One region of the Paenibacillus sp. FSL R7-0179 genome, then DNA from elsewhere that is predicted to be linked to it. Evidence: riboswitches for the same ligand, from Rfam matches in the RefSeq annotation. Region 1 holds a riboswitch; each other region holds the start of a gene.

Evidence for each region. Region 1 has a riboswitch for thiamine pyrophosphate ahead of thiC (phosphomethylpyrimidine synthase ThiC). Riboswitches for the same ligand answer to the same signal wherever they lie in the genome.
Region 2: another riboswitch for thiamine pyrophosphate. It lies ahead of MKX63_RS22435 (thiamine phosphate synthase); the one in region 1 lies ahead of thiC (phosphomethylpyrimidine synthase ThiC).
Region 3: another riboswitch for thiamine pyrophosphate. It lies ahead of MKX63_RS26365 (ABC transporter ATP-binding protein); the one in region 1 lies ahead of thiC (phosphomethylpyrimidine synthase ThiC).

The regions. Positions count from the first base shown of each region.
Region 1 covers NZ_JBBOCC010000001.1:849,945-852,852, reverse strand. The annotation lists gene MKX63_RS03555 (tetratricopeptide repeat protein) at 1-280, shown strand, start outside; gene trxB (thioredoxin-disulfide reductase) at 330-1,283, shown strand; TPP riboswitch at 1,333-1,439, shown strand; gene thiC (phosphomethylpyrimidine synthase ThiC) at 1,591-2,908, shown strand, end outside.
Region 2 covers NZ_JBBOCC010000002.1:1,378,351-1,381,258, reverse strand. The annotation lists gene MKX63_RS22445 (thiazole synthase) at 1-743, opposite strand, end outside; gene thiS (sulfur carrier protein ThiS) at 774-977, opposite strand; gene MKX63_RS22435 (thiamine phosphate synthase) at 974-1,639, opposite strand; TPP riboswitch at 1,765-1,867, opposite strand; gene MKX63_RS22430 (hypothetical protein) at 1,924-2,460, opposite strand; gene MKX63_RS22425 (SDR family oxidoreductase) at 2,608-2,908, opposite strand, start outside.
Region 3 covers NZ_JBBOCC010000002.1:2,290,451-2,293,358, reverse strand. The annotation lists gene MKX63_RS26375 (DHA2 family efflux MFS transporter permease subunit) at 1-217, opposite strand, end outside; gene MKX63_RS26370 (TetR/AcrR family transcriptional regulator) at 400-1,056, shown strand; TPP riboswitch at 1,123-1,225, shown strand; gene MKX63_RS26365 (ABC transporter ATP-binding protein) at 1,357-2,127, shown strand; gene MKX63_RS26360 (ABC transporter permease) at 2,108-2,884, shown strand; gene MKX63_RS26355 (ABC transporter substrate-binding protein) at 2,881-2,908, shown strand, end outside.

The DNA.
Region 1 (2,908 bases):
CTACGGCGATTCCGCTACGAAGCTTCAGGTGACCGAGGCGCTCCGCTGGATTGAGGACGAAGAGATGTCCGAGGTGCTGCGCGGGGTTCTGGAGCAGGAGCCGCTGCAGGAGGACCGACTGCAGGAGGCGGCGTTATTCAGCCTTCAGCGGCTGATCGGGGAGAACCTGAATGAAGCCGGCGGTTCGCCCGGCGAAGAGCAGGAGCCTGCGGCTGCTCCCGGACCCAAGGGGATACTGCCCGGAACCGGCGGCTTCTCGCCGTCCACTACCCGTATTTGAAGCTACTTTTGTTCTAAGACACACACCTACTTGTAAGGAGGCCAATGTAATGTACAAAACGATTGTAATCGGAACAGGCCCGGCCGGGCTGACTGCCGCGATTTATCTGGCGCGTGCGAATCTGAGCCCGCTGGTAATTGAAGGCTTGCAGCCGGGAGGACAGCTGACAACGACGACAGAAGTGGAGAACTTTCCAGGCTTCCCTGAAGGGATTCTGGGTCCGGACCTGATGGACAATATGCGCAAGCAGGCGGAACGCTTCGGCGCTGAATTCAAGAACGGCTGGGTGGAGTCGGTGGACTTCTCACAGCGTCCGTTCAAGGTAACCGTGGACGGGATGGGTGTACTGGAGGCAGAATCGGTTATTATCTCAACCGGAGCCTCTGCAAGATATCTGGGCATCCCGGGCGAGCAGGAGAATGTGGGACGCGGGGTCAGCACCTGTGCGACCTGTGACGGCTTCTTTTTCCGTAATAAAAAGATTGTCGTCGTCGGCGGCGGAGACTCCGCCATGGAGGAAGCCAGCTTCCTGACCCGCTTTGCGTCCAGCGTAACGCTGGTTCACCGCCGTCCTGAGCTGCGTGCCTCGAAGATCATGCAGGACAGGGCCCGTGACAACAGCAAGGTAGCCTGGGCCTTGAACCGCACACCTGTTGAGGTAACAGTAGGAGAGACCGGAGTGAAGGGCCTTACAGTGCTTAATAATGAGACAGGTCAGACAGAGCTGGTAGAGGCAGACGGTGTGTTCGTAGCCATTGGACACACCCCTAACACAGCTTTCTTGGGCGGGCAGATTAACACGGATGCTAATGGCTATATCGTGGTGAACCCGGGTACCACCGAGACTAACATTCCGGGTGTATTCGCCTGCGGCGATGTGCAGGATACCCGTTACCGTCAAGCGATATCGGCAGCGGGAACCGGCTGTATGGCCGCCATGGATGCCGAGAAGTTCCTGGAAGGCACGATGGTGCACGACTGGAGCGAATCGCTGGACAAATAACGGGTTTACAAGAATTACCCGCACAGGTAAAATGTATTTAATTAGATAAGATACCCACTAGGGGAGCCTGAATAGGCTGAGACGGGAAAATTGAATTTCCGGACCCTTGAACCTGATCTGGATTATACCAGCGTAGGAAAGTGGAGTCGGACCTTTTTTGAATACAGTCTTATTTGGCTGTTCCTTTAATAAAGCCGCTCCAGGTGGAGCGGCTTTTTGATTTGTAAGAATCTATAGATTCTTCAGCTCAATCTGCTGCGTAACCTCTTATCTGATGATTGTACAGAACGAAGAGGAGGAGATTGAAATGACAGGAACGGGTAAGAACGAAGAGGTGGATCTGTCCGGATTCCCCGCAAGCCGTAAAGTGTATGTGGAGGGCTCACGCCCGGATATCCGGGTTGCGATGCGGGAGATCAGCCTTAGCAGAACCGAAGGCGTTGCCGGAGAAGAGGAGAATGCTCCGCTGCGTGTCTATGACACAAGCGGTATTTATACGGATGCCGCAGAGGAGACAGATATTAGGAGGGGGCTGCCGCCGCACCGTTCAAGCTGGATCACGGAGCGCGGTGATTCGGAGGAATATACCGGAAGGGCGGTCCGGCCGGAGGATAATGGAATCCGCAGAGAAGGGACTGCCGCCGAAGCTTGTCCAGGACTGAGCAGGAATCCCCGGCGGGCCTATACAGGCTGTAATGTGACCCAGCTGCATTATGCAAGGCAAGGGATCATCACGCCGGAAATGGAGTATATTGCGATCCGGGAGAATATCCGGCCGGAGTTCGTAAGGGATGAAGTGGCTGCGGGCCGCGCCATTATCCCGGCCAATATCAATCACCCGGAGAGTGAGCCGATGATTATCGGACGTAACTTCCTGGTGAAGATCAATGCGAATATCGGAAATTCGGCGGTCACTTCTTCTATAGAAGAGGAAGTGGAGAAGATGCGCTGGGCGACCCGCTGGGGGGCTGACACCATTATGGATCTCTCCACCGGCTCCAAGATCCATACTACCCGGGAGTGGATTATCCGCAATTCTCCTGTGCCGGTTGGTACAGTGCCCCTATACCAGGCGCTGGAGAAGGTGAACGGCATAGCCGAGGACTTAACCTGGGAGCTCTACCGTGACACGCTGATTGAACAGGCGGAGCAGGGGGTGGATTACTTCACCATTCATGCCGGGGTGCTGCGGCGCTATATTCCGCTCACTGCCCGGAGAATGACCGGCATCGTGTCCCGGGGCGGATCAATTATGGCCGCCTGGTGCCTGGCTCATCAGCAGGAGAACTTTCTGTACACACACTTCGAAGATATATGTGAGATTATGAAGACGTATGATGTGGCCTTCTCCCTTGGGGATGGCCTGCGTCCCGGCTCTATTGCCGATGCCAATGACGAAGCTCAGTTTGCCGAGCTGGAGACGCTTGGAGAGCTGACGCTGCTAGCCTGGAAGCACGATGTTCAGGTCATGGTCGAAGGTCCGGGGCATGTGCCGCTGCACAAGATTAAGGAGAATATGGACAAGCAGCTTGAGATTTGCCGGGAAGCTCCTTTCTATACGCTTGGGCCGCTGACTACGGATATTGCACCCGGCTATGATCACATCACTTCGGCCATCGGAGCAG
Region 2 (2,908 bases), on a different contig from region 1:
GGTGAAGAGGCTGCCGCCGTCTCTTCTACAGGCCCCAGTCCGGCAAGATAAGCCTTGCGCCCTGCGGATACCGCAGCGCGGAAGGCTTCTGCCATCAGCAGCGGATCTGAGGCGGTGGCAATCGCTGTATTAAGCAGGACTGCTGCCGCTCCCATCTCCATCGCCTCGGCCGCCTCGGACGGTCTGCCGATTCCGGCATCCACGATCACCGGCAGATCCGTCTCGGAGATCAGAATCCGGATCAGCTCCTTGGTCTGCAGCCCGCGGTTGGACCCGATCGGTGCCCCCAGCGGCATCACGGCCGCAGCCCCCGCTGCCTTCAGGCGCAGGGCGGCGGACAGATCAGGACTCATGTACGGAAGCACCACGAAGCCATCTGCTGCAAGGATCTCAGTCGCCCGGATGGTCTCCATATTATCCGGCAGCAAGTATTTCTGGTCGTTGATGACCTCAATCTTCACCCAGTTCCCCAGCCCCGCCGATCTCGCCAGCCGGGCAATCCGTACCGCCTCTTCTGCGGTGCGCGCACCTGAGGTATTGGGCAGCAAGGTCATATGGGAAGGAATATGGCTGACAATATTGTCACTGCTCTCCGGGTCTACCCGGCGCAGGGCAACGGTAATAACCTGTGAGCCTGATCGCGTAATGACCTCGGGAATGAGGGTGTTACGGCTGTATTTTCCGGTGCCAATGAATAGTCTACTGGTTAGAGTCACGCCGCCAATCATCAATGGATCTTGCATCTTAACGCCTCCTGGGATAAGTCTTTGTGTTTAGCCTCCGCCTACAAAATGAACCAGCTCCACCCGGTCCCCCTCGCTAAGCAGTGTCTCTCCATAAACCTCTCTGCCGGCAAGTTCACCGTTCAGCTCGACAATTACCAGCTTACCGGCCCACTCGGGCCGGGCCAGCAGATCCTCCAGTGTCCGGCAGCTCTCCCCGATCCTTTGTCTCTTCCCGTTAACGGTCACATTCATGCCTGTTCACCTCCTGCTGTGCCCTGTGCTTGAGTCATATCCAGCGTTTCGGCCTGCTCTGCCGCCCTGTGAACCGCTTCCCTGTAGGCCAAGGCCGCTGCCACCGGATCTGGGGCTCCGCAGATCCCCGACATGACCGCAATGCCAGCCGCCCCCCCAGCCAGCACCGCTCCGGCATTGCCCGGGGTAATCCCGCCGAGCGCAATCAGCGGTATGCGGCTCCAGCGGACAGCCTCGGCCAGCTGCGCAAGTCCCCGCGCCTGCTGTCCGGGCTTGCAGGCCGTAGGGAATACATGCCCGTAGAGGCAGAAGTCTGCTCCCTGCCTTCCAGCTTCCGCCGCCTCTTCCTGCGAGTGGACCGATCTGCCGATCCGCAGGCCCGGTGCAAGGCCGCGCACTGCGGCTGGCGGGAGGCTATGCCAGGCTAACTGTACACCGCCTGCCCCGGCGGCCAGGGCAACATCGATCCTATCATTAATGACCAGCTTCGATGGCGGTACTCCGGCCTGAAGCATCTGCTGCGCCGCCGCCAGCAATTCGCGGGCGGACATGGCTTTTTCGCGGAGATGGATATAATCCACCATAGAATGTACCGCAACGGCCCATTCCGCCAGCGCTTCAGGCATTAGCCGCCCATCCGAAACCGCATGAATCTTGTACAATCCCTTCCCCTCCCGTCTGTTCCAGCTCATTCTAAACCGCGCGCCAACACAAAAAAGACCACTCCCATAAGGAAGCAGTCTGGAATATAAGCAGGAATACCGGGATGAGCCGTGTACCCCGCTGCAATATTCGTTCTCCACTTCCCTACGCTGGTATAAACCAGATCAGGTTCAAAGGGTCCGGACAACTACGCCCGTCTCAGCCTTGCGGCACCCCTAGTGATCGTTCATATGCGGTTGTTTCGTCTTGCTTGTTGTATATTAGCATATAATTCCTGTTAGAGCTATTCTTTCGTAGATTTTACTTCAATTACAAAAACCACAGATGAACTCCCTTCTGAAAATTTACCATCCTCGGTTGTCCAGAATGCTGATATGCCGTAGTAATAAACGCCTTGTTCTTTTGGAGCATTAAAAGAGCCGTTCTTCAATGGAATTTGCACTTCTTTATCATCGACAAATTGCTGAACGTTTACCTCATCGGGTGCCGGTTTATAAGTAAAAGCAACATCGATCTTCCCCCCAGAGGCTATAACAGTGGGAGTAACCCCCTGTACCATGGATTGTCCTCCTGTATAATCCGCACATCCTAAATTCCCCCAGCAATAGCTGCCTTGGGTAACTGGAATTTGGGTTTTACCGGAAGTAACAAGGGGTAGCGGCGGCGATTCCTGTGTAATTCTAATCCCAATGCTTTTTGCATATCCTTCCAACCTTGTATTTGCCACAAGTCTCCCTGCAAAAGGAGTCAAATAAATGAACACTACCAGAAAAACAAAAATCCCCGCTGCCGATAGAATGAATCCTTTTTTTCTAAGCATCCCAATCCCCTTTTCATATCCAATTATCTAAATAGACGGAAATATATTGTAATAGTTACAAGCGCAGAAAAAAAGCCTGCCGGCAAGCGGTTAGGCTTTTTTAAAATAGAATTTATATGTTGCACACAAATCTGCATCCAGCACCCATCAGCCGTTGACAACCTCGCCGCCGTTCACATGCATCACCTGTCCGCTCACATAGGAGGAATCGTCCGAGGCCAGGTATACATAAGCCGGTGCCAGCTCTTCAGGCTGTCCCGGGCGCTTCATCGGCTGGGTGCCGCCGAACTCACTGACCTTCTTCGCGTCAAAGGTTGACGGAATCAGCGGGGTCCAGATCGGTCCGGGCGCTACCGCGTTCACGCGGATGCCCTTATCGGCCAGATTCATCGACAGCGAACGGGTGAAGCTGAGAATCGCTCCCTTGGTGGACGAATAGTCCAGCAGC
Region 3 (2,908 bases), on a different contig from region 1:
ACAACGGGATAACGGAAGCCTGAGCCAGCATATAACCCGTAACTACCCACTGCAGCGTATGCAGATCCGTCTTGAAATCCACTACCAGCCTGGACAAGGCTACATTCATTGCCGTACTGTCCAGCACAACCATAAATACGCCTGCAATAATGGCCAGCAGCGGAACCAGAATGCTGGACAGCCGGAAATCGGCTTCCTGCTTCAAGGTCTGATCCATGTCTCTTCTCCTCCTAAAGCTGTCCGCGTTCTACATTGACCTGCGGGCAGATTGTTCTATATAATGAGTGAACGGACAACTGTCCGTAATTGCAATTCATAGTCTACGGACAATTGTCCGTTGTGTCAATTCTTTTATTTGTTTTTCTGTAAATCACTGATTCATTTCTGAAAGGGGTCCTCATGAACAAGCCAGACACCGATGCTGCACAGCTCCCTCCGTCAGCTCCGCAAGCCATAGAATCCTCCCCGCCGGAGTCCGCCGATCCTTATGTACAGCGGATTCTTGAAGCTGCCCGCCAGTTATTCACCGAGAGCGGACTTGAGGCGGTCAGCATGTACAGCATTGCCAAGCGGGCAGGTATAGGGCAAGGCTCCCTGTACCGCCGTTTCACGGACAAGGGTGAGATCTGTTCTGCCCTGCTGAAGGGCAGCGCAGATCAATTCCTGTCCAGTCTGGAGCAGCAGGTCGCTGCCAGTGCCGGTGAAGCTCCGGCGCTAGCTCAGCTGCAGAGCAGCATTGAGCAGATTGCCGATTTCATTGAGCAATATGCCGAGCTGCTGAATATGATCAAAGCCGAGTTCACCGGCAAGAAGCAGCTGACCCAGTTTGAGCATCCTTTTTTCCAGCGGCTGGGGGTGATGATAACAGAGCTGCTGCAGCGTGCTGCGGCGGGCGGTGAGATTATTGACATTGATCCGGCCTTTGCGGCTACGGCCTTAATCTCTGTCCTCAGTCCCGATCTGTACCTGTATGAGCAGAAGCGGCACCACTCCTCCAAGCTCGACATCTCCAGGGGCATCGTCGCTTTGTTCGTGACCGGACTGGCAAAACGCTGACCGCCTGCTCTTTACAAGAGGGGAATTTGTGGTATATTAAGTAGCAATTACGAATTTAATAGCAGCATTATTCACTAGGGGAGTCGGCCGACTGAGACGGAGCTTAAGCTCCGGACCCTTTGAACCTGATCTGGATCATACCAGCGGAGGGAAGTGGAGCAGAATGTATCAGTGGTTCCCGTCACAGGGCCGCAGCTGACTGTACCTTCCGCCCCATTCATTGCCTCCGGGAATGAATGGGGCTTTTTGGTGTTCAGCGCAGTAAATATTTCAATCCGAGGAGGCTTCATACATAGTCTTATGATCAACATTAGCAATCTGTCCTATGCCTTCGGGACCGGTTCATCCCGGACCCCCGTCTTCTCAGGGCTATCCATGAATGTGCAGCGCGGCGAATTCATATCTGTCGTAGGCGGAAGCGGATGCGGCAAAAGCACCTTGTTCAAAATCATCGCCGGTCTGCTGGAGCCCGGCAGCGGCAGGATTATGCTGAACGGAGCCGAGTCCGCTGCAGCAGCGAAGAGACTGGGCAGTGTCGCCTACATGCCGCAGCAGGATCTCCTCCTACCCTGGCGGACCGTAATGGACAATTGTCTGCTGCCCTGGGAGCTCAAGCGCAGCCGTCCCAAAGCAGCCGCTATGGCCGAGATCCGCACCCTGCTGCAGCGCTTCGGCCTTGACGGGACCGAAGGAGCTTATCCGCAGGAGTTGTCCGGCGGAATGCGCCAACGTGTGGCTGTCCTCCGCACCGTGGCGGCCGGGAATGACCTGCTGCTGCTGGATGAGCCGTTCGGGGCGCTTGATGCCATTACGAAGCGCTCGCTGCAGCGCTGGCTGCTGGAGTTATGGGCGGAGCTGGACAAGACAGTGCTGTTCATCACCCATGATCTGGAGGAGGCGCTCCTGCTTAGTGACAGAATCTATCTAATGACTGGCCGGGAGGGCAGCGGTATGCAGGAATTCTCAACCGCCCTCCCCCGTCCGCGCCATCACAGTCTGAACTATGAACCGCAGTTCGCCGCCCTGCGCCAGGAATTGGAGCTGAAGCTATATGAGAACCGCCGCCCCTAGAAGATTGCTCCAGCATTACGCTCCGGCTGTCCTTCTCGCTCTGCTGACGCTTGCGGTATGGGAGACTGTAGCCCGCCTGGGGCTGGTTCCTCCCTTCATCCTTCCGGCTCCGTCCGCCATCTGCAAGGCCTTACTGGAGGAACGCCGCTTGTTATTCGGGGTGCATCTGCCTGCTACACTGCTGGAGGTACTCACAGGCTTCGCATTGTCGGTGATTTGCGGCAGCCTGCTGGGAACCGCCATGCACCTGTTCAGTCCGCTGGCCAAGGCGCTGTATCCGCTGCTGATTATCAGCCAGACGGTTCCGCTGATCGCCCTCTCGCCCCTGTTCATCATGTGGTTCGGCTACACCTTATGGAGCAAGGTCGCCGTTGTCTTCCTGACCGCTTTCTTTCCGGTGGTCATTGGCACCTATGATGGCTTGTCCAAGAATACAGACGCCTACCGGGAGCTGCTGCTGACGTACGGCGCGAACCGCTGGCAGATTCTAAGGAAGGTGGGCGTTCCGCTGGCTTTGCCTTCTTTTTTCTCCGGGCTAAAGCTGTCGGCAGTGTACTGTGTGATTGGCGCAACGATCGGGGAATGGCTTGGGGGCAGCGAAGGGCTGGGCTATTTCAGCCGCAGAATGGCCGGGAATCTCCAGACCGCCAAGATGTTCGCTGCTGTTGTCTTGTTATCTATACTCGGTATCCTGCTGTTTCTGGCAGTCGCCGCGCTGGAGAAGTTTATTCTGAAGAAAAGAGGACGTTATTCATGACTACTATCCGCTATACCCGTTATC